2 regions of the Mycoavidus sp. SF9855 genome follow, and region 2 is predicted to be linked to the other one. Evidence: predicted binding sites of a transcription regulator. Region 2 holds the regulator's gene; the other holds the start of a gene.
The links. The regulator NrdR, encoded in region 2, represses ribonucleotide reductase genes. The targets are predictions, from matches to a motif close to CACNANATNTNGTG.
Positions count from the first base shown of each region.

Region 1 (15,873 bases), 1.0 Mb from region 2:
TTGACGCGCAAGCACAGCAAGCCCTCCCATGAAGGTGCCGCAAATGCCGAGAATGTGAATATGCATAAAGAATCAGAATTGGGCGCAACTCAGACCAGCCGCAGAAGGCCGATAAAACCTAGGATTGTACCTGAGGTATGTGAACCGCAAAAACCCTCGCGCATGGTCAATGTGGCGAAATTTTCTGTATCATATTTAAATGTTACGAAAATCTCTTATATTTTTGGTTATATGGGCCGTCGCTGTGACGGCAAGTGTCCCCTTCTACGCTAGCGCGCGCGATCGTGTACCGCCGCCTGCGTTAACCAATTGGTGGCAGACTAAACTGCCTCAACTGCCCGGCTCTACGGCACTAGCGCCCGCCGCTATCAGCCACCAACAATCTCTGGCGCAGTACCGCGGCAAGCCGCTGGTGATTCATTTTTGGGCGCCCTGGTGCCCGCATTGCATTAAAGAAATCGAAACGCTGTCAGCACTTTATAATGAATATGCGCGCACGGGTATTCAGTTTATCGGCGTCGCTGTCGATTCAGCCAGTCATGTCGAGCAATTTACCCAAAAAGTTAAAGTGCCTTATCCATTATATATTGCCGGTTTCGGCGGTATCGAATTGGCGCGTGGCTTTGGCAATGCCCAAGGTGGACTACCCTTCACCGTTATCCTAAATAAAGCAGGAGAAATTCACTATACCGCGCTAGGTCGCCGTAGCGCTGCCGAGTTCCGTCAACAACTTAATAATTTATAATGGTCATTTAAGCTGTTTTGCGTACAAAATATATTTCTCCTAACTGAGCGATTTTCCTTGCTTATTTTTTATTAAACTGGACAAACTTCGCCATTCGGCTGTAAAGTTCGCCCAATTTCTCTAAATTAGATATTAAATGATTGCTCGGCTACTGGTGTTGCATGGCCCTAACCTCAATTTACTCGGCTCACGAGAGCCGGAGGTATATGGTCATCTGACGCTCAGCGAAATCGACCAGCGCTTACAACACCGCGCTGAATCCTTAGGCGCCGCAGTAGAGACCTTTCAAAGCAACCATGAAGGAGTATTAATTGACCGGGTGCACCGCGCCAAGGCTGAAGGTATTGATTTCATTGTCATCAATCCGGCCGGCCTCACGCATACGAGTGTAGCGCTACGTGATGCACTCGTTGGAGTGGACATTCCATTTATCGAAGTGCATTTATCGAATATTCATCGCCGCGAGGCATTTAGGCATCAATCATTTCTTTCAAGTCAAGCGCTTGGCGTGATTTGCGGCCTTGGATGGCAAAGTTATCTATTCGCGCTCGAATTTGCGCTTGATACACTTAAGCCAAGCTAATTAGTTATTATGCGCTGTTACGGCGGCCATTATTTCATAGGGACTTATCAATGGATTTACGTAAGCTCAAAACACTTATCGACCTAGTAGCGGAATCTTGTATTTCTGAACTAGAAGTCACCGAAGGAGAAGGTAAAGTTCGGATTGTCAAAAATACGGCACCCGTTTATTTACCCGCGCCTGGACCCGCTATGCAGTTCAGCGCGCCGATCCAAGGTAACGTGACTGAGGTCACGGCTAACACTACGCCAGTAGCAAGCGCAGAAGTGACTCCTAGCGAAGTTTTACCAGGTCATGTAGTGACTTCACCGATGGTCGGCACCTTCTATCGCGCGCCATCGCCAGGCTCAGATCCTTTTGTGCAAATTGGCGATAGCGTCAAAGAAGGCCAAACACTTTGCCTCATCGAAGCAATGAAGTTACTCAACGAAATTGAGTCCGATAAAACAGGTGTTGTGAAAGAAATTTTGGTTGAAAATGGCCAACCTGTCGAATATGGGCAACGCTTATTTGTCATTGCTTGAAAGCCGATAACATCATATGTTTGAAAAAATCTTAATCGCCAATCGTGGCGAAATCGCTCTACGGATTCAACGCGCGTGCCGCGAACTCGGTGTCAAAACCGTGGTTGTCTACTCAGAAGCAGACAAAGAAGCCAAATACGTGCGCTTAGCCGATGAAGCCGTCTGCATTGGACCCGCACCTTCCCCGCAGTCTTATCTCAATATGCCGGCCATCATTAGCGCAGCTGAAGTTACTGATGCCGAAGCAATTCATCCCGGCTATGGCTTTTTATCGGAAAACGCCGATTTTGCCGAGCGCGTCGAACAGTCAGGCTTTACCTTTATCGGACCACGCCCCGAAACCATTCGTTTAATGGGTGACAAAGTATCGGCGAAACAAACGATGCTAAAAGCGGCGGTACCCTGTGTACCCGGCTCCGAAGGCGCCTTACCTGAAGATCCGAAAGAAATCATCAAGATTGCGCGGCAAATTACTTACCCAGTGATTATCAAAGCGGCTGGCGGCGGCGGCGGACGCGGCATGCGCGTGGTCCATACGGAAGCCGCGCTGATTAACGCCGTCAATATGACCCGTGAAGAAGCCGGGCGCGCATTTGGCAACCCCCAAGTGTATATGGAAAAGTTCCTTGAGAACCCACGGCACATCGAAATCCAAGTCTTGGCCGATTCATTCAAGCACGCCATCTGGCTGGGCGAACGCGACTGCTCAATGCAGCGCCGTCACCAAAAAGTGATCGAAGAAGCGCCTGCGCCAAATATCCCGCGCCGCCTGGTCGAACGCATTGGCGATCGCTGTGTAGAAGCATGTAAAAAAATGGGCTACCTCGGTGCCGGCACATTTGAATTTTTATATGAGAACAATGAATTTTATTTCATTGAAATGAATACGCGCATACAAGTCGAGCACCCTGTCACGGAGATGATTACCGGCATCGATCTCGTGCAAGAACAAATCCGCGTCGCTGCGGGCGAAAAATTACGCTTTAAACAACGAGACGTCGTGCTCAAAGGTCATGCCATCGAATGCCGGATCAACGCTGAGGATGCGTATAAATTCACGCCTTCGCCTGGCCGCATTACATCATGGCATACCCCAGGAGGACCCGGCATTCGAGTCGATTCACATGCATATAACGGTTATTTTGTCCCCTCTCATTATGATTCAATGATTGGGAAAGTGATCGCGTATGGGGTCACCCGCGAGCAAGCGATTAGCCGGATGCACATTGCGCTCTCCGAAATGGTAGTGGAAGGCATTCATACCAATATTCCATTACATCGCGAGCTCATGCTCGATGCAAAATTTGTTGCCGGGGGTACCAGCATTCATTATCTTGAAAATAAGCTGGCAGCTAAACTGCAAGTCACCCCAAAAAAGGCATGACCCAAACCAAACAGCATGAATACGCCAAGCTATCGTGAACTCGTAGTCGAGCTTACTCGAGCGGATGCGCAAGCGCTCTCCGATATCCTGCTCGAATTAGGCGCCCTATCGGTATCGCTTGAAGATGCGCAAGCCGATACGCTTGATGAGCAGCCACTTTTTGGCGAGCCCGGTCATGAGCCGCCTCATGCCGCGTGGCAACTTTCGCGGCTCAGCGTGCTGATTGCCGGCTCGCAAGAGCCCGCGCTTTTGCTCGGCGCGGCAGCCAATGAGCTTGGTCTAACCTCGCTGCCGCCCTATCATGTGCGTGAAGTGCCGAATCAAGACTGGGTTCAGCTCACCCAAGCGCAATTCGAGCCGATCCCGATCGGCCAGCGCATCTGGGTCGTCCCTTCCTGGCATCTGCTGCCCCCAGAAGCGCCTCAAGATGCGCTGATACTCGCGTTAGATCCGGGGCTTGCCTTTGGCACCGGCAGCCACCCCACGACGAAGCTATGCATGGAATGGCTTGAAGCAACCGTCACTGCGAGCCACTCGGTGCTCGATTACGGCTGCGGCTCCGGCATCTTGGCTATTCTCGCTAAGAAATGTGGCGCAACGCATGTCCTTGGCATTGATATCGATCCACAAGCAATTACCGCGGCGCGCCGCAATAGCGAACAGAACTTGGCAGAAGTCGCCTATCAGTCCCCCGATGATGGTGAAAGCGGGCAATTCGATCTCGTTGTCGCCAATATTTTGGCGAATCCACTTAAATTGATGGCCTCAATGTTATGTGCAAAAATACGCCCAGGCGGTCAACTTGCGCTTTCTGGTATCCTTGAGCGCCAGGCAGACGAACTGATACACACCTATGCGCCTTGGCTTAAATTATCGGTTTGGCGCGCCGAGGAAGGCTGGGTGTGCTTGACCGGTCAGCGGCCACTCTGAAAGTCATTTTTAACCTTTGATAGGAATTACAATGTCTACAGTTACCCTCGGCGGCACGCCCGTCAATCTCAGCGGCACCTTCCCAACACTTCATCAAACCGCGCCATCTTTTACCCTCACCGGCAAAGATTTGGCTGAAGTTAAACTGACTGATTTTGCGGGTAAACGCAAGGTCTTAAATATTGTGCCGAGCTTGGATACCCCGGTTTGCGCGACCTCCACGCGTGCCTTCAATCAGGCTGCCAGCCAGCTTAATAATACGGTGGTCCTGGTCATCTCAGCCGATCTGCCGTTTGCAGCAGCACGCTTTTGCACCACCGAAGGGATTGACCATCTAGTTACGCTGTCAACTTTTCGCCACCCTGAGTTTGCCAAACATTATGGGGTTGAGATAACCAGCTCGCCACTCGCTGGCCTGACGGCACGCGCAGTATTGGTGCTTGATGAAAACGATCAAGTTCTACATGCAGAACGTGTGTCCGAAATCAAGCACGAGCCTAATTATGAAGCCGCGCTTGCCGTGCTGAGGTAAGGCCATGAGTACACTCATCTGCGGTTCACTCGCCTATGACACATTAATGACCTTTGAGGGGCGTTTTAGCGAGCACATTTTACGTGAACAGGCGCACATCCTGAATATCAGCTTTCTGGTACCCACCATGCGCCGTGAATTTGGCGGCTGTGCAGGTAATATTGCTTACAGCCTGAACACTCTCGGAGGTACACCATACATCATGGGTACACTGGGTGAAATAGATGCACAAGACTATCTCGCCCATCTAGCTAAGCTCAAATTACCGACTGATTATTTGCGCGTGATACCTGAGATGTATACGGCGCAAGCGATGGTCACCACTGACCTTGAAAACAACCAGATCACAACCTTTCATGCAGGTGCGATGTTACAGGCACACGTCAACCACGTGAGCCAAACCCAGAATATCACCCTGGGTATCGTCTCACCAGACGGCGGCGATGCCATGCGCCAGCATACGGAACAATTTGCAGCAGCTAATATTCCGTTTATTTTCGATCCCGGCCAAGGGCTGCCCCTGTTCCAAGGCGCCGAGCTAAAAAAAATGATCGAGCTTGCCACCTATGTCACCGTCAATGACTATGAGGCAGAGCTATTGAGCAATAAAACCGGCTGGTCAATTGCACAGATTGTCGAGCGGGTTAAGGCACTGATCATTACCCGTGGAGAGCATGGCGTCTTAATTCACCATGATGGTAGTACGACCACCATTCCTGCCGTTCCGGTTGAGCAGGTCATTGATCCAACCGGATGCGGCGATGCCTTCCGAGGTGGCTTACTCTATGGCCTCGAACACGGCTTAGATTGGGCCACAACCGGTCGCCTAGCGAATTTAATGGGTTCAATCCAAATTGCCCACCAAGGTCCGCAAAACTATCCTCATCGACGGGATACCATCCATCAATCTTTCAAACAAACATTTTCTTACAGCTTACAGTAATGGCGGCAGCCTACAGTCATTTTTTGGAGAAATGTATGGATAAGATGATTCGCGTTACAGCCACTGTCTTGCTGGCCAGCGCTTTTGCATTACAAGGCTGCGCACTACAGAGCAGTTCAGCTAATGTCTACACGGCGAACCAAGCGCGGCGTGAACAAACAGTGCGCTTAGGTACCATTGCCAGCGTACGCGCGGTTAAAATCCAAGCAGACAATGGCCAGCCAAGCGGCCTAGGCGCGCTCGGTGGTGGTGCTTTAGGTGCAATTGCGGGTAGCACCATTGGTGGCGGACGCGGCGCACTGCTGACCGGTATCGTGGGAGGCCTTGGCGGTGTCGTTGCGGGCGATGCCATTGAAGGGGGAATCGCCAAGCGTAGTGGGCTAGAAATCACGGTACGTCTTGACAACGGTGAGGTACGCGCAATTACTCAGGAAGCTACACAAGAAATATTCCGAGCCGGTGAGCGGGTACGTTTAGTGTCAGGTAGCGGGATCACTCGCGTCACCCACTAATCAGCCATTTTCTTGATTGCTTTAAATCAAGAAAATATCCCGCTGTCTGGCAAATGCAGATCAGCGGGATATAGGATCGAGTCAGAACCCGATCAATCGATGCAGCGAGCCGCCTACATATCAACTTACACCTACCGGCGCTAAAGTTACGGCCGGCTGCCGGTTGGGAACGGCCAAGCAGCCGCCGGATTCAACGCGGTTTTGACACCCGATGTAGAGCTTGATGGGATTGTCACGGGCGTTGTTACCGCTGGTTTAGTGATCGCCGAGGATGGCTTTTTTGCCGACTCGGCTTTTTTTACTGGGGTAGCTTTCTTTGCTGCAGCCTTTTTGACTGCAGCCACTTTTTTGACTACGGCTTTTTTAGCCACGGTAGCTTTCTTTGCTACAGTCTTTTTAACTGCAGCCACTTTTTTAACTACGGCTTTTTTGGCCACGGTAGCTTGCTTTGCTACAGTCTTTTTAACTGTAGCCACTTTTTTGACTACGGCTTTTTTAGCCACGACCTTTTTAGCCACTGCTTTTTTGGCTACTACTTTTTTTACTGGCGTTTTTTTCGCTGCGACTTTTTTCACAGCAACCTTTTTAGCGACAACTTTCTTAGCTGGCACTTTTTTCGCCACGGCTTTCTTGGCTACCGTTTTTTTTGCCACTGCTTTCTTCGCTACGACTTTTTTAGCTGCCACTTTCTTGACCGGAGCCTTTTTCGCGGCTACCTTCTTCGCCGCTACTTTTTTTACAGCGGTCTTTTGAGCGACAACTTTCTTGGCTGGGGCTTTCTTCACTACACTTTTCTTAGCAGTAGCTTTTTGAGCTGTAGTCGTTTTCTTCACAGCAGCTTTCTTTACTACGGGTTTAGCCGTGTCTTTCTTTACAGCAGGTTTCTTTTTAGCAGTAACCATTATTTACTCCTTCAAGTTTCAGATAAGAATCGAACAAACAACACCCTTGGTCGAGGTCCGCCTTTCGCAAGTGCATGGCTTATCTGCACTCGCGAAAAACGAACCATTCATCGGCGTACGCTTCATATTTGGCTTACGCTAATGAATACGGCAACACATATACGCCCTCTTTTGAGTACTGTACATGCCAAAAAAACGCCGACACCCAGGCCGGCCATTGCTGAAAAAAATCACGGCAAAACCGCGTGATTTTTTTCATAGAATAGTCTTTAAAGAAGGTGTAATTTGCCAGACTTATCATCATCTTGTCTGTCGTCACTATTCCCAATTGAGCGCGCCGCCAGTTTGATACTCAATAACTCGCGTCTCAAAAAAATTACGCTCTTTCTTTAAGTCAATCATCTCACTCATCCACGGAAAAGGATTCTCTTCTTTTGGAAAAAGCTGCTCAAGGCCAATTTGGGAACAACGCCGATTACAAATAAAACGCAAGTAGCCTTTAAACATTGATGCATTCAATCCAAGCACGCCGCGCGGCATCGTATCTTCAGCGTAACGGTATTCAAGATCGACCGCTGTTTTGAACAACTCGCGAATTTCCTCGCGAAATTCAGAAGTCCATAAGTGCGGATTTTCGAGTTTGATTTGGTTGATCAAATCAATGCCAAAATTACAATGCAATGATTCGTCGCGCAAAATGTATTGATATTGCTCAGCCGCGCCAGTCATCTTGTTTTGTCGGCCCAGCGCTAAGATCTGCGTAAAGCCAACATAAAAGAATAGCCCTTCCATCACGCACGCAAACATGATCAGCGATTTCAGCAAAGCTTGATCTGCGGCTGGCGTGCCGGTCTTAAAAGCAGGATCGGTCAATGTATGAATGAACGGAATCAGGAATTCATCCTTCGCACGGATCGATGGAACCTCATGGTAAGCATTGAAGATTTCACCTTCGTCTAAGCCCAGCGATTCAACAATATATTGATACGCATGGGTATGAATCGCCTCTTCAAACGCCTGGCGCAATAGATATTGCCGACACTCAGGCGCTGTAATATGACGATATGTCCCCAGGACAATGTTATTCGCCGCCAACGAATCTGCCGTGACGAAAAATCCGAGATTGCGCTTAACGACTCGGCGCTCATCCTCAGTCAGGCCATTCGGATCTTTCCACAGCGCGATATCGCGCGACATATTAATTTCTTGCGGCATCCAGTGATTCGCGCAACCAGACAAATACTTTTCCCACGCCCATTTATATTTAAACGGAACCAATTGATTCACATCGGTTTTGCCGTTAATGATGCGCTTGTCCGCGGCTTTTACGCGCGCCTCTTGATCAGGTTGGCGAGTCACGCTGTCAAGCACAGGTCCAGAGGACTCAGGCGAGAAAGAGTGCTGTGCGCCACTTGCGGGAGTTTCAGCTGTAATGTCTTCGTCCCAGTTGAGCATAAATTTCACCATCGATATAAATCGGTTTGTACCATCTTTTCACAAGGGATAAAAGAGTTCAGTTGTGAAAAGCGCTTTTTTAGTGTTGTATGCAACCTGCATACAACACTTCGAGTCACTTAAGCGCGCGCCCAGCGCATCGAATTCAATCTTAAACATCGATCGATGCCGCTTGCTTGTTCTTAATTGAGAGGCTTAGCACGCATCAAAAAAGATGCGCGCGCCGTTTCTTATTGGCAAGCTTCACACGAATCAAAATCCGCATCACCCGGCCGCAGCATGCACACTGGAGCTGACTCTTGCTCCGCTTGTGCGAGACTATTCAGGTCAGTACTGTCAGGCGCCAAAGCTGACACGGCGTTTAGTGCGCCATGCGCCACTGTCGATTTCTCAACATGGGTAGCGGCCATCGTACGCAGATAATACGTGGTCTTTAAGCCGCGCACCCAAGCGAGCCGATAAATCTCATCCAGCCGCTTACCAGAAACACCCGCCATATAAATATTTAACGATTGCGCTTGATCAATCCATTTCTGCCGACGAGAGGCTGCTTCAACTAACCATTTAGGGTCGATTTCAAAAGCGGTTGCGTACAGCGCGCGCAACTCAGCCGGAATTCGGTCGATACGAGTCAACATGCCATCGAAATATTTCAGATCGGCTACCATCACTTCATCCCACAAGCCACGCGCTTTCAAATCGCGCACCAGATAATCGTTCACCATGGTGAACTCACCCGATAGGTTCGATTTCACATAGAGATTTTGGAAGGTCGGCTCAATACATGCCGATACCCCAATGATGTTTGAAATGGTGGCGGTTGGTGCAATCGCGACGCAATTCGAATTGCGCATGCCGTGTTGAGCAATGCGGCTGCGCAACACATCCCAGTCAAGCGAGCTGGTTTGATCCACCTCGACATAACCGCCACGTGCATCAGCCAGAAGTTTCAGTGTGTCTTGCGGCAAAATCCCTCGCTCCCACAACGAGCCCTGATAGGTTGAGTAGCAACCGCGCTCAGCGGCCAATTCAGTCGAAGCCCAATATGCGTAATAACACACGGTTTCCATCGAACGATCAGCAAATTCAACTGCAGCCTGCGAAGCATAGGGATAGCGCAATAAATGCAAGCAATCTTGGAAACCCATAATGCCCAGCCCTACTGGCCGATGCTTCAAATTTGAATGGCGCGCCTTTTGCACAGCGTAATAATTGATATCAATCACATTGTCGAGCATGCGCATCGCCGTTTGAATGGTCTTTTTCAGCTTAACGTGATCAAGCGCTAAGCTGCCATCTGCCTGCTGGCTGAGGTGTGCAACCAAATTGACTGAGCCCAAATTACATACTGCGATTTCACTCTCATTAGTATTGAGCGTAATTTCCGTACACAAATTCGACGAATGCACGACCCCCACATGCTGCTGCGGGGAGCGGATATTGCACGGATCTTTGAATGTAATCCAAGGGTGACCGGTTTCAAACAGCATGCCCAGCATTTTGCGCCACAACTGAGCAGCGGATACTTTCTTAAAGAGCGTAATCTCGCCACGCGCAGCCTTCTCTTCATAGCCTACGTAAGCAGTTTCAAATTCAGCGCCAAATTTATCGTGCAAATCCGGGCAGCTTGAAGGGGAAAACAAGGTCCAATCTGCGCCTTCATTCACGCGCTTCATAAAGAGATCGGGAATCCAGTTGGCCGTATTCATATCGTGCGTGCGGCGACGATCATCCCCCGTGTTTTTGCGCAACTCGAGAAATTCCTCAATATCTAAATGCCATGTTTCCAGATAAGCGCATACCGCGCCTTTACGTTTGCCGCCTTGATTGACAGCAACCGCGGTGTCGTTGACCACCTTTAGAAAAGGCACGACCCCTTGCGACTTACCATTTGTACCTTTGATATGCGAGCCTAGCGCGCGTACCTGCGTCCAATCATTGCCCAAGCCGCCGGCAAATTTTGACAATAGCGCATTTTCTTTTAATGCCTCATAAATACCTTCCAGATCATCGTCCACCGTTGTCAAATAACATGACGACAATTGCGCGCGACGCGTGCCAGAATTAAATAAGGTTGGGGTTGAACTCATGAAATCGAATTTTGACAGCACCTGGTAAAACTCAATGGCGCACGCTTCACGATCGGCTTCATTCAGTGCAAGCCCCATCGCCACCCGCATAAAAAAGGCTTGCGGCAGTTCAATCCGCTGTCCCTCATGATGCAGAAAGTAACGATCATAGAGGGTTTGCAAGCCAAGATAACCAAATTGCAAATCGCGGCTGGCGTCAAGCGCTGCGCCTAGTTTTTCTAGATCGAACTGCAATAACTTGTCATCAAGCAGTTCAGCTGCGATACCCCGTTTAATAAATTGCGGGAAATATTCAGCATAGCGAGTGGCCATTTCTGCTGGCGCGACTTCTTCCGCAAGCACTTCGCGGCGCATCGTGTGCAGCAAAATACGCGCCGTTACCTGACTGTAGGCCGGATCTTGCTCAATCATCGTACGCGCAGCAAGAATGGCTGAATCGTAGACTTGACTAATCGGCACCCCATGGTAAAGATTTTTAATCGTTTCAGTCACAATCGGCTCGGCTTGCACCGCGCTGCCTAAACCCTCGCACGCGCTGACAATCAGCGCATTAAGTGCAGATAAATCAAGCGGCCGCATCAGTGGCCCATCGGTCACCTGGATCACGCCCTCTAGAGTTGGCTGCGCCTGATCACTCAACGCACGCTCTTGAGCGCGTTTTTCTCGATACAACACATAGGCGCGTGCGACGTTATGCTCGCCGGCGCGCATTAACGCAAGCTCAACTTGATCTTGAATGTCTTCAATATGAAACGTGCCGCCAGCAGGACGGCTACGCATAAGCGCATGCACTACATGTTGTGTGAACTGAGCGACTTGTTCGCGTACACGAGTTGAAACAGCGCCTTGCCCTCCATTAACCGCCAAAAAAGCCTTCGTCATGGCAACTTCTATTTTAGAAGGCTCAAATATCACCACTGCGCCATTACGGCGGATCACTTTATAGTCAGCCAACGTGTCTGTCTGCGTAGCCAAAGCCGACGCAGCATTTTTACTATGGGGGTCATCTTGCTTGATAACGGGGCGGCCAATCGGCGCGCTCTCTTCGGCCGGGGCCTTATATGCGGTGGTTTGCATCGGCAAAACTCCTAGTCTATTTGATGAAGGCGCGGCAAAACCGCGGCTGAAAATAAGAAATTGTCTTCAAAGCTATGCGCGTTTACGTCTACGAATAGGGCTGGGAAAATGAACACAAGACGAGCCTAGCACTGATTCGCACCCTGTTTGCCGTCAAACTTTGCACGCTGTGCTTGAGCATATTGCATTGTCACTAAAAGAGTGCAGACCACAAGATATAGTGTTGAATAAAACATCGGATACCAAGTATAGTGAATTTATGAGGCACTGAACACTGCTTTATTTTTTATTTACACCCTTGACTTTTGTGAATTCGCGCTACAAACATACTAAACTATGCACCACAAGCTTACTCCGCTAGCGCTCTCTGCACCGCTCGTGCATTAACTCACGCCCTGGGCCCTTGGTAAGGAAAATAAACTTCAGCAAGCCCGCTCAAAACACGCAAACGCTGCCAATCAAAATGGGGGCCTGGGTCAGTTTTTCGCCCAAGAGCAATATCCTCATGCCCAACCAGGGCGCCAATTGGATAGCGATCCATGAGGGCTTTAATCAGTTCTGCAAGCTTAAGATATTGAGTGGCTTCAAATGGGACCATGTCGACCCCTTCAAGTTCAATCCCAATCGAAAAATCATTGCACCCTTCACGCCCGAAAAAATTGGAGGCTCCCGCATGCCAAGCGCGGTCATCGCAAGAGACAAATTGCTGCAAGTCGCCATTACGCCGAATCAAAAAATGAGCAGATACCTGCAGCCGCCGTATCTCGCCGTAATATGAATGCGCATCAAAATCAAGTCGATTACAAAAGAACTCAGCCACTTGTGGCCCACCAAATTCACCTGGCGGCAAACTAATATTGTGTATCACAATCAGCGTCGGCGTAATACCAATCGGCCGCGCATTAAAATTAGGAGACTTTTGTGGAGATACGGCCTCAATCCAGCCAGACTCATCAATCATCAGTCGCATATTTACCGCTTGCGCCCTGCGGCCTGTGCATAGCGCCGAGCGTGCGCCATAGTGCAAAATGACTTGCCATGAGCGTGCTGTATTTCGACCGCAGGGACATATACACCGCATTCGGCGCAGCGCACCACACGCTCAACGCCTGAGTCAGAGTGAGCATGAGGCCGGTGCTTTGGATCGTACGGATCGAGATTAAGATAGCGCATCGCACGCCGCCAAAGGGTCCTGCCAAGCAGATACAAAACTATATAAAGAAGAATTCGACGCATAAATAAGCCACTTTTCTAATCCTGCATTTAAACTCTACTGTTTTGCAACAGTCTTTTAAAGAGCTGGGCGCCGCAACAGCACTTCAAACACGAAATGGCTCCCCACATAAGCCAGCAAAAGCACCATAAAGGCGGCCAATACCCAGCGTAAAGCGGTGCGGCCACGCCAACCATAAAATTTCCGACCCAGTAAGACTGCGCCAAACATGATCCATGACAAACCAGCAAAGACCGTTTTGTGATCAAAGCGCAAAGCGCGGTCAAATAACTGCTCACTAAAAAGAATCCCTGAAACCAGGGCCAACGTTAGTAAGACAAAACCGGCGCCGATTAAACGAAATAGCAATTTTTCCAGCGTGAGCAATGGCGGCAACGAATCCAGCCAGCGGCCTAAGCAGTTTTGTTCTAGCGCCGCGTGCTGCATAGACTGGCCCACAACACGATGCAATCTACGCTCAACCAGTAACATCAGCAGTGCATGCAAAGCCATCAGGGCCAACAAGCCGTAAGCGACGTTCGCCATCACAAAATGAAATTTAAAAAGCAGATTGGCGGCATAGGGCAGTAACTGCACGCCACCAAATGCAAGAGGCAATAACGAGGCGACACAAGCCAGTGGCAAGGCCAATAAACTTAAACCCTCTAACTCAAAGAAAAAACTTTCAAGCCAGTAAATGCCAATGCTAAGCCACAGCATTGCTGATAAAGCAAAGGCAAAACCAAAAATCATCGCATCCGGCAAAAAGATGGTGATATACAGTAATCCCCCATGCGAGAGGAGTGCGCCCGCAAGCCATAAACGGTTCCAGCCCAAACGTGGCTGCGCCGGCAAGCCACTATAATTAATCGCGAAACCTCCCCGCCAGCGCTGGTACCAAGCTACAGATGCCAAGCCACCGTAGAGCGCCGCCGTCAACAGGTACAGTACAATAGTCATAACCTTAGTTTACCCTGAGTCCCTGATTTCTCAAAAGTTGTTTGTAAAACTACAGCTCATTCACTATTTCTATGTTTGATACTCTAACTCAGCGCATGGCGCGCATCGTCAAAACGCTGCGCGGCGAAGCCCGTTTAACTGAAGCCAATACACAGCAAATGCTGCGCGAGGTGCGCCTGGCTTTGCTCGAAGCAGATGTCGCGCTACCGGTTGTGCGCGCATTGACTACCAGCATAAAAGAAAAAGCCCTCGGCGAAGAGGTTATCGGCAACTTGACGCCAGGCCAAGCGTTAATCGGCGTTGTCCAGCGCGAACTCACCGCCGTCATGGGCGGCGATTATGCAGGCCAAGCCGCCGAATTACAGCTGGCGGTTAAAGCGCCTGCGATCATTTTAATGGCAGGCTTGCAAGGTGCGGGCAAAACCACCACCGTGGGTAAACTTGCCAAGTTTTTGCGCGAAAAACAGAAAAAAAAGGTACTGACTGTTTCATGCGACATCTATCGCCCAGCTGCCATTGCTCAGCTCAAAACGGTGACCGAACAGGCCAAGGCTGACTTTTTTCCTTCGCAGCCCGAACAATCCGTGCTTGAAATCGCGCAGGCAGCACTCGATTGGGCACAACGCCACTACCATGATGTATTAATCGTCGACACCGCCGGCCGCCTGGGTATCGACGAAGCTATGATGCAAGAAATTGCAGCGTTACACAGCGCATTAAACCCCGCTGAAACTCTGTTTGTGGTCGATGCCATGCTCGGGCAAGACGCAGTGAATAGTGCCCAAGCCTTCAGTGCCACGCTGCCACTGACGGGTATTGTATTAACCAAGCTCGATGGCGATGCACGCGGTGGCGCGGCTTTATCAGTGCGTCATATTACAGGCCGGCCGATTAAATTTGTGGGCGTAGGTGAAAAACTTGACGGTCTCGAGGTGTTTCACCCGAGCCGCATGGCCAGCCGGATTCTCGGCATGGGTGATCTATTCTCTCTTGTCGAGCAAGCGCAACATAAAGTTGATATACAGGCCGCACAGCAACTCGCCAATAAGGTCAAAAAGGGGGACTTTAATCTCGATGACTTTAAGACGCAGCTCTCGCAAATGAAAAACATGGGTGGCCTCTCATCACTGCTTGATAAATTACCCGCACAATTTCAGGCAGCCAGCAACCCGCTGAAGATGAATCAAGCCGAAGGCCAAATACGCCGCATGGAAGGCATGATTAACGCCATGACGCCCCTTGAGCGCAAAAAACCGGAGCTCCTTAAAGCCAGCCGCAAACGCCGGGTCGCTGCCGGCGCGGGGGTCCAGGTGCAAGAACTCAATCGAATGCTGTCGCAATTCGATCAAATGCGCACGATGATGAAAAAGCTCAAAGGGGGTAACGTGGCGAACATGATGCGTGGCCTAAAAGGCATGATGCCAGGTATGCGCTAAGTCCCTCAAGTTACTGCGGAATCTACCCTCAATACCGCCCCCCCTAAAAAGAGCGGGGCGGCTACCAGGCATGACTGCATCAAAGCTGACGAATAAACGCACGCGTTCCGGCCAGCAGCATTTCAACCGAAATCGCAATTAATACTAACCCCATCAAGCGTTCAATGGCGATCACCGCGCGCGGACCGAGAAAGCGCTGAATGCGATCTGCCAAAATCAACACAAATGCACAAACCCCCATCGTGACAGTCAGCGCACCAATCCACTCCATAGTCTGCCCGGGCCCTTGCGAAGAAAGCAGCATCACCGTCGCCATTGCCGATGGTCCCGCTAACGCAGGAATCGCGAGTGGCACAATCAACGGCTCACCGATGATTTCAGCGGTCATTGGGTCATCCGCGGCTGGAAAAACCATCCGCAGAGCAATGATGAAAAGGATAATGGCGCCCGCAAGTTGCAACGATGTATCAGTCAAGTGCATCAGACGCAAAAAATGCTCGCCCATCAGCATAAAGATCAACAACGTCACAAAAGCAATCCCCACTTCGCGCAGCACCACCCAGACGCGCCGTTCGGCGGCGACATTG
Region 1 is NZ_CP102085.1:520,642-536,514, reverse strand. Features, by position in the region: gene mpl (UDP-N-acetylmuramate:L-alanyl-gamma-D-glutamyl-meso-diaminopimelate ligase) at 1-66, opposite strand, end outside; gene NQD60_RS02315 (redoxin domain-containing protein) at 200-745, shown strand; gene aroQ (type II 3-dehydroquinate dehydratase) at 885-1,328, shown strand; gene accB (acetyl-CoA carboxylase biotin carboxyl carrier protein) at 1,379-1,852, shown strand; gene accC (acetyl-CoA carboxylase biotin carboxylase subunit) at 1,869-3,236, shown strand; gene prmA (50S ribosomal protein L11 methyltransferase) at 3,252-4,166, shown strand; gene tpx (thiol peroxidase) at 4,198-4,698, shown strand; gene NQD60_RS02285 (carbohydrate kinase family protein) at 4,703-5,641, shown strand; gene NQD60_RS02280 (hypothetical protein) at 5,677-6,153, shown strand; gene NQD60_RS02275 (histone H1-like DNA-binding protein) at 6,300-7,055, opposite strand; gene NQD60_RS02270 (hypothetical protein) at 7,189-7,314, opposite strand; gene NQD60_RS02265 (ribonucleotide-diphosphate reductase subunit beta) at 7,374-8,510, opposite strand; gene NQD60_RS02260 (ribonucleoside-diphosphate reductase subunit alpha) at 8,741-11,677, opposite strand; gene ampD (1,6-anhydro-N-acetylmuramyl-L-alanine amidase AmpD) at 12,066-12,647, opposite strand; gene NQD60_RS02250 (hypothetical protein) at 12,650-12,850, opposite strand; gene NQD60_RS02245 (inner membrane protein YpjD) at 12,969-13,850, opposite strand; gene ffh (signal recognition particle protein) at 13,922-15,286, shown strand; gene NQD60_RS02235 (MarC family protein) at 15,366-15,873, opposite strand, start outside.
Region 1: the regulator NrdR is predicted to act here: its motif matches at 11,887-11,900, upstream of NQD60_RS02260 (ribonucleoside-diphosphate reductase subunit alpha).

Region 2 (15,873 bases):
CTATCAAGCTATATAATTTTTAAAAATTAGTATTTTTTCTTCTAACTAATCTATTTTTTTATTTTTAGCAGATTTTTTAAATTAGCAATTTTTTATTACGAATGCTCACGTTAAATAGTTTTTCGCAAGAATTGGGACGCTATTTATCTAGCGCACTCACTCTTGCTAGTTTTTAGTTGTAGCAGATTTTTTTCAAGATTACAAATTTTTCTAATTATTCAATGATTGATTTTTTTGATCTGTGATCTAGGTATTCCATGACTATGGTGTGAGGCCTGGCAGAAGATGCCTGCCAAGTGCGAGACAAGAACGCCGCTCGGAATTTAGCCACTTTGCGCAAAATCACTTTGAATATGGCAAAAATCGCACAGGCACAATACCTAACTCGGGTTAGCCTCAAGGATATTCGCACCCTCGTTGCTTGGGATTGCAACATGCGTAATTCGATTCTCGGCCTACCTGACAAGGGGCTTCATGCGGAAGCCCTGTTCATCACAGCCAGCGCCACCCGAAACGATTAAAAAAATGGTATGCCGACATGACAAACAGATAGATATGGCGCCAACCTTTCTTCGAGGCACCACCGCCAAAATGAACAATACGTACTGCAGGCACATAAGCAATACTGGCTATTGCCCCTGCACGCAGGCTTAAATCATAATCTTCAAAATACAGAAAATAACGCGAATCAAAACCACCTAATTTCTTTAGCACATTCGTTCGAAACATCATATAACAGCCGCTGACGATCTGCGGTGAGATGAACGTATCAATCGTTTGATCAGCTAGCTCATGCGATAATGATTTAACCTTAATTAAATCATGCAACTCATAACGTGCAAGCCGGAGTATAAATAGAGTTTGTGCTTTTTTCCACAAGAACCCGCGTACAAATAAATCCAGCACGGTTGGATAACGGCGACACAAATATTGAGTTACATTATCCTCACCCGACACATGCGGTGCGAGCAACGCAACAGCTGGATGTTTGTCGAAAAATTTCAGCGCTTGATCTAGTGCATTTTCCGCCATATCAACATCAGGATTCAAAATAAGATGGTAATCACTGGTTAAGGATTCGATGGCAAGATTATGACCTCGACCATAACCAATATTGCCGTGACCAGCAATTACTTTGCATTCAATTGCATCCTGTTTAAAAACACTAGCCCATGTATCAGAGATACAATCACTACCATTATTAACTAGCAAGACGGAAACAGACAAATTTTGACCCCGTTGCGCGCGTAAATAGGCAACTGCATAGCGCAAACTATCCAACGTGCGCTGCAACAGGATAGGGTTGGGATTGAAGGTTACTACCGATACAGATAAGCAAACATGATTTGCTGCTGATTCAATAGACCGGCGAATATGGATAGTTTCATGAACACTCATGGAAAGGATACTCCTACTTCCCCGCTTGTGATCTTTGAGGAGGAACATGCAAAAGAATCGACGTAGACCATACGTAGCCAATCAATGAAGCAAAGGTCTCAGACTCAGTATATTCAATAAGATCGAAATAAGAATTAAATTCTCTAATAAAATTGAGCTGACTAATAGGTGGCTTGCTTGTCAAACGAAGTACGCATCTTTTCCCAAGCCTCCATGTTTCTTTTAGTTTCGGTAAAGTCACCCGATCTAGATTCGAATATAAAATTGTTTCTTCCAAACCTGGCTCATATACTCCACCTCGCGATGGTATACGTAACCGCTTTTCCAAAAAATATCGCCGCAAATTATTCGTCTTTTGCATCTGCAATACTATGCTTGAATGTGTGAGCGATTGCGCATGAATACGATGCATGTAGAGTGCCTCTGTTATGTGCTTAAAGACACCTCCACGATCAGATATTTTTAATGCAATCTCCCAATCCTGGATTCCATCAAATCGAAGATTGTTTACCCCAATTTGCAAATAGCTTATTCGACGAATAACTTTGAGATGCGATGCAATCATGCCGTCCAAGAGATCGTCTCGGATGTTATTTGATGGCACAATGTGCTCATATCCGCCGTAGCTAGCTCTCCTAATTAAAGACCCAGACTCAGATATATCAAGCCGATCCGAAAAGAAATAATCAACCTCAGGATAGGTGCTAATCTCTTCAGCTATCTTTTCTAAAGCCCCTTCAATTAGAACATCATCACAATCAAGAAAAACAATAAATTTACCCCTCGCTTGGACAATAGCTTCATCCTGACTTAATAAGATGCCAATATTCCTCTGATGCGCGATGATACGCAGGTTATTGAGTTTCCCTGATAAACCCATCATAAGTTGGCGCACACGATCATCGGTTGAATAATCTTCAACGCAAATTACTTCAAAAGAAACCGAGCCCTGTACTCCCAGCGATGAAAGGCACTCTTCAAGATAATTATAGTGATTGAAAATAGGAATAATTACCGTTATTAACGGAGATTCATTTACGGTTGCCAGGCATTGGAGTTTAGCCACCAACAATTCTTGTATCGCCTGCGGCGTTTTCAGTTGATGCGGATTCAGAACAGGTAATCTTTGAGTTTTAGCAGCTTCGCGAAGCTCACAGATTTCTGTTTGATATGCCTGAAGAGACTGATAATATTGAATGAACCACGACATCGCCGCATCAAAAAATAATGGGTACGTAGCATTGACCTTCTCATCCAATTTGATAGCTGCCTTGACCCATGACCGCCCCATATTCAAATATGAGCGGCGCATACTTTGTGCATGTTGCCGATAGATTACCCCGGGAAAATGGATGTATGCCATTTTCCGTTTCAGCAAAGCTAACATACACCAGAACTGCCAATCTTCTTTTGCACATGACTCTATATCAAAATCGACAGTGTCAAAAATGCGCCGCTGAAAAAGAGCACAATGAATTGGAATCGAAAAACCCCTTTCCCATTTGAATAGAAAATCTTCAAGTGTAAGATCAAACTGAGAAATTCCTTCATCCTGCTTAGAAAAATTGACTAACCATTCATCGCCGAGGAAATAGTTACAAATCGATATATCCAGTTCATCGCACACTTGAAAATGAATCACTTGTCGTGTGATTTTCCCTGGCAACAATACATCATCTGCATCGAGCAATTGAATATATTCTCCACGCGCTTCTTTAATCCCTCTATTGCGCGCCGAAGACAAGCCCCCATTTTCCTGACTAATTACGCGGACAGTGGGGAAGTTTCTACTAACATCTCGTAGATATCTGGCTGAGTTTGGAGCCGTACTGCCATCATCCACCACAAGGATTTCTAAATTACCCTCATAAGCAGCATGAGCCGATGAAACCGACTCCATCAGATAATTAGCTTGATTAAAACAGGGAATAACGATAGAAACAAATGGCACGGTTGCCGATAGCTCGTATGCTGGCACCTTACGCCTCTGTTTTAAAAAGATAGCCTGGAATGGCTGCAACCTTCTGAATAAATTTTTCCCAGTTATGGTGCCCCTCAATCAAGGCCCTCATCTGCACTGCTTTATTTAACGCGAGCAATGGGCTTTCCTGAATTTTCCGCAGCGCAGAAATGTACTCTTTAAGGGTGGCATTTTCTGGTAAGGGAAAGCCGGTTAGCGGCGTTATCAACTCTCCTACGCCACCGACTGTTGGCGCTATGATAGGTATACCTAACGACCCAACCTCGAGTAATATATTAGGTAGCCCTTCCCATTTAGAGGTAAAAATAAAGGCGTCATAAGGGCCACCTACAAGCCACTCAGACGGAGAAGAAAATGGGCCATGAAAAGACACGTTATTTGGGAAAGTAAGCGTTACTTGATCATTGAGTACGGCATGCCCGAACACCTCAAACTCAGCAAATTCACAAACACTGGCAATTTCGAGGAAAAAATCAATGCGCTTTTCGGCATCAAGCCTTCCTGCCCATAGGATTTTCAATTTTCTACCTGGCTCAGCTTTTTCCAAATAAGAACACTGTGTCACAACACTTTTCGCTGAAACAAGAGCATCACTGCGAGCAGGGTTATAGACTGTGAGAAGTTTGGCTCGGTCAGTAATTTCAATAGAAAACTCCTTAATCGCTTGATCGACAAAGCGGGAGTTATCAGTCAAAAGTGTATTCAGTTGCGGTAAACTTTTTACAAGGAAGTTAGCTGCATATCCAATTATTTTGCCATACCGATCAAATTGCAATGCAAAAATACTCGCAATAACTTGCATGCAACAACGCAGCCTTGTGCCATGCTCAATAATGAGTTGCCATGCCACTTCACTATTAATAGTATGAAAAGCATGAGGCTTGATAGTTAGCAATAGTTGAAGCAGTGCTCTCGATTTAATTTTGTGGCTCGCAGCGTTGCCAAAAAATTCACCGAGAACGAGTACATGTATACCCTGCGCAAGCACAACGCGCGCGTCTACATCTGAGCGGTCTGTAATAACTATCAAAACCGTGCGATCAGCGCGCAATTCTCGAATAGCTTTAGCAAAATTAATGGCTGTCATTTCCGCTCCACCTGTCCCTAGGAATGGCAACGCAATGACATGACTAATTGGGCCAAATTTTTTAGCACATACAGCTAAAGAACCCATAATCTGGTCGAGCGCATCTTCAAACCCACCCCCCTGGCTTTTTTCGCTCTCTCTCGTACTACTCTGAGTCCGTACAATATGTTTCAAGGCCGCCAGCATACTTATGTTGTGCTTTCTTAGTAACACCCAAAGTATCGGGGATAACCGTTCCCGCAAACGCCATTTAATGGACGCTGGTAACGGAATCCGGTGATAAACAATTTGCGCCAGGCAAAAAAGCTTTGTACGGATTGCACTCATAACCGCCTAATTTCCCTATATCCGTAGCTCAGCAGCCTCAATTTCAACCACGCTACCATGCTCAAGTCTAAAAAACCGGTTGCAATAACTACGAATTAAATCCGTGTCATGAGAAGCAAAGACAAAGATACCGACAGATGAAATCAGCGCCTCCATCCGTTCTTTAGCCTTAACTTGAAATTCAGCGTCGCCCGTTCCAAACACCTCATCAACCAGTAAAATATCCGGCTGAGTTGAAGTCGCAACGGCAAACATTAAACGTGTCGCCATTCCCGCTGAATAAGTCCTAACGGGTAAATTTAAGAAACTCCCTAACTGAGTAAATTGCTCAATTTCATGGGTTTTCTTTTGAATTTGCGCAATCGACATGCCCATTAATACCGCGATGCGAATGATGTTTTCATAGCCGGTAAGCTCAGGATCCATGCCTGCACCCATCTCAAGCACAGTCGCCACGGAACCTTGTCGTATAATTTCGCCAGCAACCGGTGTATAAATTCCTGCCATGGTGCGCAGCATTGTGCTTTTACCCGCACCGTTATGGCCAACAAGCCCAACTGCGTCACCTTTTTTAAGCTCAAAGCTAACGTCTTTGAGCGCGGTCACAATTTGAATGTGTCCGGCCTCGCTCTCAATCCGCCCACCTGTACTCACACGCACCAGTTGATTGCGTAGCGATTGGCTGCGGCTGTTATAGATCGGATATTGAACCGTAACGTTTTTAAATACTAAGCTGGCCATAAACAACTGTCATGTATTAAGCTGTTATACCCAAAGCGCCACGCGCGTTTTTTTCTTATTAAAGAATATGAGCGTCATTGACCAGCCCAATACACACATAGCAAGATTGATATATACAACAAATAAAGATGGCGGCATACCCAATAAAGGGGCGCGCACTATTTCAATCAAATGAGAAAACGGATTAAGCCACATCAATTTCTGACTAAAAGGTAAATAATTAGGCCGGTACATCACGGGACTTAAAAACATCAAGATCGGCATAACCGCCGCCACTAAATATTCAAGGTCCCGCAATCTAGCGCCTAATAAGCCAAGCATTAAAGTAATCCAAAGTAAATTGGCTACGACCAACAACAAGCAAGGCACTACCAGCAATGAATAATAAGTGAATTTAACGTGAAATACTATAGCTACCACAAAAAAAACTGGTAAATTATGCGCCAAGTTAATTAAATGCTTCATCACCAACTGAATCGGATGAATCGAAAGCGGCAAAACTAAATTGCGAATAACCGCTGCTTGACGGCTAAATGTAGTCGGAGACTCGGTAATACAGCCCGTAATAAACTGCCAAATGATCAAGCCAGAAGTTAACGTAGGAATAAAGGTATTGCGATCAATTTTAAATAGTTCGCTCCAAATAAAGCCAAGCCCTACGGTGCCGACTGCCGTGCCTAACGTTAACCAGAATGGACCCAGCACACTACGCTTATAGCGGGCGCGGACATCGCTCCATGCCATAAAAACAATAAGCGATGCTTTTTGCATCGCTTCGCTGATATCCTGCAGTGCAGGAAAATGTTTTATATTTGAGAAGATTGCCATACAAAGTAATAAGTTGATCTATACGGAATGATTCGTTTACAACCGGAATATAGGCAATAGGTTCAGGCGCGCTTGGCCAGTGTAGGCCCTACTTGCGGCGAATATTCTGGGACCCAACGCCGCACATCGCGCCGCACTTCAGCGTCAGTTAAAATCCGGCGCTGCATCAGCCACGGCAGCACTTCATCAAGTAACCCGCTAGGGACCTCCCGGGCACGCGCGATACGCAGTTTTATATGAGGCGTTGGCAGGGTTGTCTCATCACATGCGAGCAGTTCTTCATATAATTTCTCACCAGGACGCAAGCCCGTGTATATGAGTTTAACTTGCCCATCGGCAAACCCATAAAGCCGAATTAGGTCACGCGCCAAATCAACAATCCGTACCGGTTGCCCCATATCGAGAATAAAAATCTCGCCGCCCTGCCCCATGCTTGACGCTTGCAAGACCAATTGTGACGCTTCGGGAATCGTCATAAAAAAGCGCGTAATTTCTGGATGCGTAACGGTAACGGGGCCGCCTGTAGCAATTTGCTTTTCAAATTTTTGCACAACACTGCCAGCGCTGCCCAGTACATTGCCAAAACGCACCGTCTCAAACTGCGTAAACTGAGTAGTCTGTTGTAATGCCTGACACGCCATTTCAGCCAAACGCTTACTCGCGCCCATGACATTCGTCGGATTGACCGCTTTATCAGTTGAAATCAGCACAAAATGCTTGATGCCCCAACGAATCGCTGCCCGCCCAACCCGATAGGTACCTAGCACATTATTGCGTACTGCTTGCCAGGCATTTAATTCTTCCATGAGGGGTACATGTTTATACGCCGCTGCATGAAAAACAATATACGGGGCATAGCGCTGCATGACCTGATCAAGCAATAAGGAGTCTTTTGCGTCGCCAACGATTGGCACCACGGATAGCCCAGGAAACTTGTCGCGCAACTCCTCGGTCAACGTATACATCGCATATTCGGAGAACTCAAACGCAATCAATTGCGCGGGGGCAAAACGCAAGATTTGCCGGCATAGCTCGGAACCAATCGAGCCACCCGCACCGCTCACCATCACGACTCGATCTTTGAGCAGCATTTCAACATGGGCAGTATCAATTGTAATCGGCTCTCTACCCAACAGATCTTCTAGATTAATCTGCCGGATCCGCGACAAAAAAGCTTGCCCTTGCGTAAGCGGCGTCAAGGCTGGCAACACCAGCGCACGGACCCCCGCGCGCACGCACAGAGTAGCAACCTGCCGGTGGATCTCAAGCGGCGCCGATGGCATCGCAATAATCACATGCTCGGCCTTAAGTTCAGCTGTCCAGCGCTGCAACTCACTAATCAGCCCAAGGATTTTATAACCCTGAATCTCACGACCACGCTTAGCCGGGTCATCATCGAGCAAGCCAACTAGCCGCCACTCGCTTGAACGCGTTAACTCACGCACTAGGCTCGCACCTGCGTTCCCCGCGCCCAACAGAAGCACCGGTTTACCCTGGGCAATCAGGCCACCATAACGATAAAACTCCCTTGTCGTACGATAGAGCGCCCGTGCCCCGCCCATAATCAGAAACAGAAAAACGGGGGCCACGATAAACACCGAGCGCGGTATGATCGGGTTTGGCTGCAGCATCGCCGCGCCGATCATCACAGCCAGGGTACTGGCGCCAACCGCGCGCACGATGCGCAGTAAATCCGGCAAGCTCGCAAAAACCCAGATGCCACGGTATAAGCCAAATATACGAAAAGCCAAGCCATGAATAGGTAGCGCCCAGACCAATGCCCACAGCGCACTTTCTTTAAAATCTGGCGGTACTTCGCCATTAAAGCGAATCAGATAAGCGGCCAGCCAAGCGACGACAACCGCACTCAGATCAAAGAAGAAGACAATCAAAGCAAGCCAAGTGGTCTTAAGTCGAAACATCAGCGAGTTCCTTCCCGAATATATTGAAGCCAGCGATAATCGATGCGCGCCCCCAATAAAATTAATATCAGCGCCCACACGGCAAGCCCTGTCCACTGCATGCCTACTGACACGTGCAAGCCAATCAGCGCTAAGCCCGCACTAGCCGCCATTAAGCCACACGCGACTCGGACTGGAGCCAGATGGTTGCCATTCATTTGGATCATCCGCTGATAATAATGTGTGCGATGCGCTTGCCAAAATTTCTCGCCACGCAGCAAACGCTTACATAATGTCACCGACGCATCCGCAATAAATGGCGAAAACACGAGCGCTGGAAACCAAAACGGCCAAACTTCACGCATCCAACCTAAAAAACCTAGCGCGCCAGCTAAAAAACCCAATGGCACAGATCCTGCATCTCCTAAAAATACACGTGCCGGCGACCAATTAAACACCAAAAAACCGACGGCGGCGCCTGCAACTAAGGCAGCAGCGCCCGCCAAATCAGGAGCAACTGCTGCTGCGGCCATGGCATACGCACCAAACCCAAAGAGCGCCATGCCGCCTGCTAGGCCATCAGCTCCGTCCATAAAGTTGTACAAATTGATCTGCCATAGTAGTAAAAACGAGATCAATACAAGCTGCCAACCCGCCAGCGATAGAGAAAATCCTAGCATCACCGTCAGCACGGCCAGTCCATGGGCCGCAAATCGCACCCGCGCAGAAAGACCACGCCGATCATCAAATTGCGACACGAAAGCCAGAAATAATGCAGCAAAGGCTATTGGCCACAAGGTCCGCGCCCAAAATATCATGCCTATCACGATAGTAGGCGCCATCGCCCACCCGCCAATACGGGGCGTAATCTGGGTATGTAATGAACGATGATTCGGCACATCAGGAGCAAACTGCCGGCTCTTGTCCAGCGCCAGCAAACACCGCAAAATGACCGCAACCGTCGTCGCAGCAGCTAACGCCAAACCCGGCAATTGAAACCAAATCGAGGATACGTCGAGCATATTAGATAAGGTCATATAAAATCACGCAAAATTGGCTAGGCATCCGTTCACTCTTTTTATTTTTGTCGGCGCCAACTCTGATTCATTTTACTACGGTCTCCGCAGACTCTTGATGCCAAGTTGCGGTACGCAACAATCCTGCCTCAATGGCATACGGCGGCGACCAATTTAAGGCCGTACGCACTTGCGTGATATCAAGTCTCAATGGCTGAAGCAAGCGATTGATCTGCATTGTGCGGCCCGTCAAACAGCCAAGCCAAGCGAGCCAGGGCAACGGCACGCGCCATAGCCGAGCAGGCGTGCCCAGTGCACGGCCAAGCGCCATCGCCAGTTGTGCGGTGGACAAGTCAACGCCATCGCTGACATGAAAAACCCGGTCGGCCGCAGCTGGGTGTGTGACACACTGAGCAATAACATCGGCCAGGTTTTCCACATAGATAAAACTGCGCTGGGCTTGCGCCTTACCTAACGGTAGTGGAAAACCATGGTGAATCGCACGCATAAGCTGCAGAAAATTAGCGCGTACACCCGGACCATAGACCAACGGTGGGCGCACAATCACGATTTCCATCCCCGTCTCACGACCCAGTACAATCAATGCCGTTTCAGCTTCGTATTTTGAAATGCCATAAGGATCCGTTGGCGCGGGCGTATCTTCTTCACGCCATGGTCTGCCAGGTTCCACCTCACCTAGTGCTTTGATACTGCTCACAAAGATAAAGCGTCGAGCCCCAGCACGCACCGCAGCGTGTGCAACCCGCAATGTGCCGATAACGTTAGTTGCACGAAATGCCTCTAGCGGCGCTGACGATGAATCGCGCAACAAATGCACACGAGCGGCCAGGTGAATCACTAGCTGCGGCGGTGCAGCGCCAGCCAAAGTATTTTCTATACCGGCAAAATCCGCTGCCTCATGCACCAGCTCCGGCAAAACGCTACCGCCAAGACTGGCGCGCCGCACCAGCATATTGACTGAATGCCCTTCAGTTGTAAGCCTGCGGCACACCGCACGACCAATAAAACCGTTAGCGCCAGTGACAAGAACATTCATTTATTAATTGCGCAATAAGGTGGGGAAATTATGGAGTATAAGCCCAAATTATGTTAAAACGCCTCATGTAATAGAAGCATATAAATCAACACTTAGAGGCATATAAGTCAACGCTTGCGGGGCAGCGTCTCAGTTGTTGGTAATTGCTTAATTTCTGTAATAACCTGTTGAAACTCAGCAATATCTTCAAAGCTCCGATACACTGATGCAAAACGCACATAGGCTATTTTATCGAGCTGGCGCAGTTCATTCATGACCAGTTCACCCAGCTTATCGCTATAGATTTCTCGCTCTCCTGTACTCAACAATTGATATTCGATCCGTGCAATGGCATCGTCTACCGCCTCTGCGCTGACCGGGCGTTTACGCAGCGCCAGTTGCATACTCGCAGCCAACTTATGGCGATCAAATTCGACCCGGCTACCCTCTTTTTTAACCACCGTGGGCAACGTGAGCTCGACTCGCTCATAAGTTGTAAAGCGTTTATCGCACTCAGGACAGCGCCGGCGGCGGCGAATGACAGCGCCATCCTCCGCCACGCGGGAATCAGCCACTTGGGTATCTTCATGCTGGCAGAAAGGACAGCGCATAGCGGCTTAAAGATAAACTGGAAAGCGCTTGGTCAACGCGGCGACCTGGCTCCGCACCCGTTCAAGCGTGGCACTATCATGAGGCGCATCCAACACATCGGCCACCAAATGACCCACTTGCTCAGCTTCGGCAGTTTTGAAACCACGCGTTGTCATGGCCGGAGAACCTAGACGGATACCACTTGTCACAAAGGGCTTTTCAGGGTCATTAGGAATCGCATTTTTATTCACCGTGATATGCGCCTCACCTAATGCAGCTTCGGCCACCTTACCCGTAATGTGCTTAGCACGCAGGTCAACCAGCATCACGTGACTTTCGGTACGCCCCGAAACAATCCGCAAGCCTCGTTTCACGAGTGTTTCCGCCAGCACGCGTGCATTGTCTAGCACTTGCTGCTGATATTGCTTGAATTCTGGCAACAGTGCTTCCTGAAACGCGACCGCTTTAGCACCAATCACATGCATCAACGGGCCACCTTGAATGCCCGGAAAAATAGCCGAATTAATGGCTTTCTCGTGTTCGGCTTTCATCAAGATGACACCACCGCGCGGACCACGCAAGCTCTTATGCGTAGTCGTCGTCACAAAATCGGCATGCGGCACTGGATTAGGGTAAAGACCTGCGGCAATCAACCCGGCGTAATGAGCCATGTCCACCATAAAATAAGCGCCGACCGACTTCGCGATACTCGCCAGCCGGGCAAAATCAATATGCAATGAAAATGCTGAGGCGCCGGCAATGATTAATTTTGGAGAATGTTTTTTAGCCAGTTGGGCCGCTGCTTCATAGTCGATATCTTCAGCATCATTTAACCCATAACTCACCACATTGAACCATTTACCCGACATATTGACAGGCGAACCATGCGTTAAGTGTCCGCCATGCGCCAAACTCATCCCCATAATGGTGTCGCCCGGCTTTAACATGGCAAAAAACACCCCCTGATTGGCCTGCGAGCCAGAATTAGGTTGCACATTTGCCGCCTCAGCGCCAAATAGCGTTTTGACCCGATCAAGCGCCAGTTGCTCAACCTTATCGACATATTCGCAGCCGCCGTAATAACGCTTGCCCGGATAACCTTCCGCATATTTATTCGTCAATTGCGACCCTTGCGCTGCCATCACCGCCGGGCTGGTATAGTTTTCCGATGCAATCAGCTCAATATGCGCCTCTTGCCGCTGGTCTTCTTGTTGGATTGCCTGCCATAATTCAGGATCGATACTTGCAATGGTGTACTTCGTTTTGTCAAACATGGAAATGTCTTTAATGAGTCAAGATAACTGGATCGAAAAAACCGCTTTGAAGTACAAGCGGGCAAACGTTTTGAGAGGATCAATTGATCATCTTACACAAAATTTTTGATAGTCTTTAATTATGCAGGGCTTTTCCTTTAGTAGCAAAAACCTGCCCTAAGCAAACTCAACGCTATACTATGCTCGCTATATAAAGCACTCCCCGCCTTTGCTCTACCCATCTAGAGAGCAATCTGCATAGCAAGCGGAGAAAACCTCAATCATACAATAAGGTGCACAATAAGATGATCGTACTCATTACTGGCGCTTCCGCCGGCTTTGGTCAGGCCATTGCGAAAACCTTTGCGCGTGCAGGCCATCGCATCATAGCAACCGCCCGCCGGGCTGACCGCTTACAAGCGCTAGCCGATGAAGTTGGCGAGCGCTTACTGCCGATCACGCTTGATGTACGTGACCATGACGCCATCGCCGCCCTACCTAGCTCACTGCCCCCAGCCTTTGCCGAGGTTGATGTCCTCGTCAACAATGCCGGCCTAGCGCTCGGCTTGGCGCCGGCGCAACAGGCTGACCTGAATGACTGGCAGACCGTCATAGACACGAATATCAATGGCCTGGTACGAATGACCCATGCCTTTTTGCCTGGGATGGTTGAACGTAACCGCGGCCATATCATTAATGTGAGTTCAATTGCCGCCAATTACGCCTATCCAGGCAGTAATATCTACGGCGCCAGCAAAGCTTTTGTGCGGCACTTCAGCCTCAATTTACGCGCTGACCTAGCCGGCACCGCATTACGCGTGACAGATATTCAACCCGGCTTATGCGGCGGTACCGAGTTTTCAAATGTGCGTTTTAGGGGCGATGATGAAAAAGCCGCCGCGCTCTATCAAAATGCACAGCCGTTAACAGCAGAAGATATTGCCGAATCAATCTATTGGATCGCCAACCGTCCCGCGCATGTTAACGTTAACACCATCGAACTGATGCCCGTTACGCAATCATTTAGCGCCTTAACGGTGCACCGGGAATAGCCCTCCCCCAATTCGTACGCTTACCTCACCTGCTCTTTGCGCTTTATATTATGTCTGCCACCCAAGATTTATCAATCTTTTCTCTCGTTCTGCATGCGAGCGTATTGGCGCAAGCCGTTATGGCATTACTGCTCGCGCTATCGTTAACGTCATGGACATTTATTTTCAGAAAATGGTTTGCTTTACGCAACGCGCGCGCGCAAACCGAGCGTTTTGAACATAATTTTTGGGCCGGAGGGGATTTGCAGGTGCTCTATCATAGTACCGTTGAGCACCGTCATAGCACCGGCGCGCTGGCCCGGATTTTTGAAACCGGCATGCGCGAATTCTTAAAAGCAAAAGAAAAAAATATGACTGACGCCAGCGCCATTCTAGACAACGCCCGGCGTGCAATGCGCGCGGCTTTTCAGCGCGAAATGGATGCGCTAGAAGCCAATCTCTCTTTTTTAGCTTCAGTAGGTTCTGTCAGTCCGTATATCGGCCTGCTTGGCACGGTGTGGGGCATTATGAATTCATTTCGCGGCTTAGCCAACGTCCAGCAGGCCAGCCTCGCCAACGTTGCGCCCGGCATTGCCGAAGCACTGGTCGCCACTGCGATTGGTTTATTTGCGGCCATTCCAGCAGTCGTTGCCTACAATCGCTACGCGCACGATATAGACCGGCTATCGATGCGCTTTGAAACTTTTATTGAAGAATTTTCAAATATTTTGCAACGACACACTCACGCCTAGCCTTAGGTTTGCAAATACCCTTGTTTTTAAGAGAACGCCCCAATGCCCGCCACTTCTATCCGATCTACGAGGCGTAGCCGCCGCGCCATGGCTGAGATTAATGTCGTGCCTTATATTGATGTGATGCTCGTCTTGCTTGTCATCTTTATGGTGACAGCCCCCCTGGTCGCGCCCTCAATCATCAATTTGCCAAGCGTCGGCAACGCTGCGCCCGCCCCTCATGCGCCACCTATTATCGTCAATATCCGTGCCAACGGAGAACTATCCGTACTCTATAAAAGTAGCGGTAAGATGCACGAAGACACTCTGTCCAAGACTGAGTTGGATACCTTCCTACAAAAACAGCAGCACTTAGTGCCCGAACAACCCGTGGTGATTGCAGCCGATAAAAATACCCAATATCAGACCGTGATGACCGTCATGTCCGATCTAAAAACTTGGGGTATCAAACGCGTTGGCTTATACGTTCAAGCTTCCAAATGAAACACGACACTCCATCTCCATTTCACCCACCGCGCGAGTGCGGCACCCGGCGCGCCCTGGTGTTTGCAGTGCTAACGCACGCTTTATTATTTGCCCTCTTATTTTACGGGATCAGCTGGCAAAGTAACCCGCCCGCGGGCGTCGAGGCTGAGCTATGGAGTTCAATGCCAGAAACAACGCCTGACGCTGCGCCGCCCTCCGAAGTTGCAGATAAAGCGGAGTCGGCTCTGCCTAGCCCCTCTTCCAGCCAATCTGAGCAAGCCGAGATCGCCCTCCAACAAGCCAAACGTAAGCTAGAAACGCAGCAACAGCAATTCACCCAGCTTCAGCAACAACCAGAAGCCCAAAAGATAAAAGAACGCCAACAACAGGCCGCTCAAGAAAAAAAAGCCCGAGAAGCAGAACGTAAGCAGCAGCTAGCCGAACAACAAAAAATGCTACGTGCTCAGCAACAGGCTCAAGAATTGGCCAAGCAACAACGCCAAGCACGCCTGTCAGCACTCCAAGGCATTGCGGGCCACAGCTCGTCTACCTATGGGCTAACCAGTGCCGGTAAAGACGCCGGCAGTGGCGGCCACAGCTCGCCTGGCTATGTCGATAAAGTACGACGGCATGTTAAATCGAATATGGCCTTCAACGCAGATGCAACCGATGGCAACCCACAAGCGGTGGTAGCCGTTCAATGCGCCCCCGATGGGTCGATCCTAAACGCACAAATCGTACATGCAAGCGGTAACCCCGCATGGGACGATGCGGTCTTGCGCGCAGTCCAAAAATCAGACCCTATGCCACGCGACAGCAATGGCAAAGCACCGTCTAATTTTACTTTTACGTATCGCCTGAATGATTAAGCTAAGTTTTGTCCCTCTAACCGAACTCAGAGCCCTATATGCAAACATGCAACGCTTTCGCAAAGCTAACTGCCATGCTATTTTGCTACCTGTTACCATAGACCTGTAGTTGAGACGAAATACAAACCTAAATTCATTATGAACTCAATCATCCAGCGTATTCTCAGAGCAGTGATAGCAGGCTGCTTGCTTGTCACGACCGCTACCGCCCACGCGCAACTTAAGATTGATATTACTGGCGTCGGCTCAAACTTTTTACCTATTGCCGTCGCAGCTTTTCGCGATGAAAGCGCAGCATCCCAGCAAGTTAGCGAAATTATTCGCGCCGATTTAGCGCGCAGCGGTCGGTTTTCAAACATCCATGCAGGCCTGGCGCCGATTGCCGAAACCAACATAGTTGACTTAGGCAGCTGGCGAGCAAAAGGGGCCGATGCCCTGGTGACTGGCAGCGTCACTCATTTGGCAAATGGTCATTATGAAGTGCGTTTTCGACTCTACGATACAGTCAAACAGCAGGATCTCAGCGGGCTTGCGCTCATCAGTCCAGCCAGTGAGCTGCGCCTGAGCGCCCACAAAATCGCCGACTATATTTATCAG
Region 2 is NZ_CP102085.1:1,705,206-1,721,078, forward strand. Features, by position in the region: gene NQD60_RS06740 (glycosyltransferase family 2 protein) at 493-1,398, opposite strand; gene NQD60_RS06745 (glycosyltransferase family 2 protein) at 1,412-3,376, opposite strand; gene NQD60_RS06750 (glycosyltransferase) at 3,378-4,793, opposite strand; gene NQD60_RS06755 (ABC transporter ATP-binding protein) at 4,809-5,534, opposite strand; gene NQD60_RS06760 (ABC transporter permease) at 5,559-6,362, opposite strand; gene NQD60_RS06765 (nucleoside-diphosphate sugar epimerase/dehydratase) at 6,425-8,284, opposite strand; gene NQD60_RS06770 (glycosyltransferase family 4 protein) at 8,284-9,285, opposite strand; gene NQD60_RS06775 (NAD-dependent epimerase/dehydratase family protein) at 9,368-10,336, opposite strand; gene nrdR (transcriptional regulator NrdR) at 10,444-10,926, opposite strand; gene glyA (serine hydroxymethyltransferase) at 10,933-12,180, opposite strand; gene NQD60_RS06790 (SDR family oxidoreductase) at 12,465-13,211, shown strand; gene tolQ (protein TolQ) at 13,262-13,942, shown strand; gene tolR (protein TolR) at 13,985-14,425, shown strand; gene NQD60_RS06805 (cell envelope integrity protein TolA) at 14,422-15,276, shown strand; gene tolB (Tol-Pal system beta propeller repeat protein TolB) at 15,415-15,873, shown strand, end outside.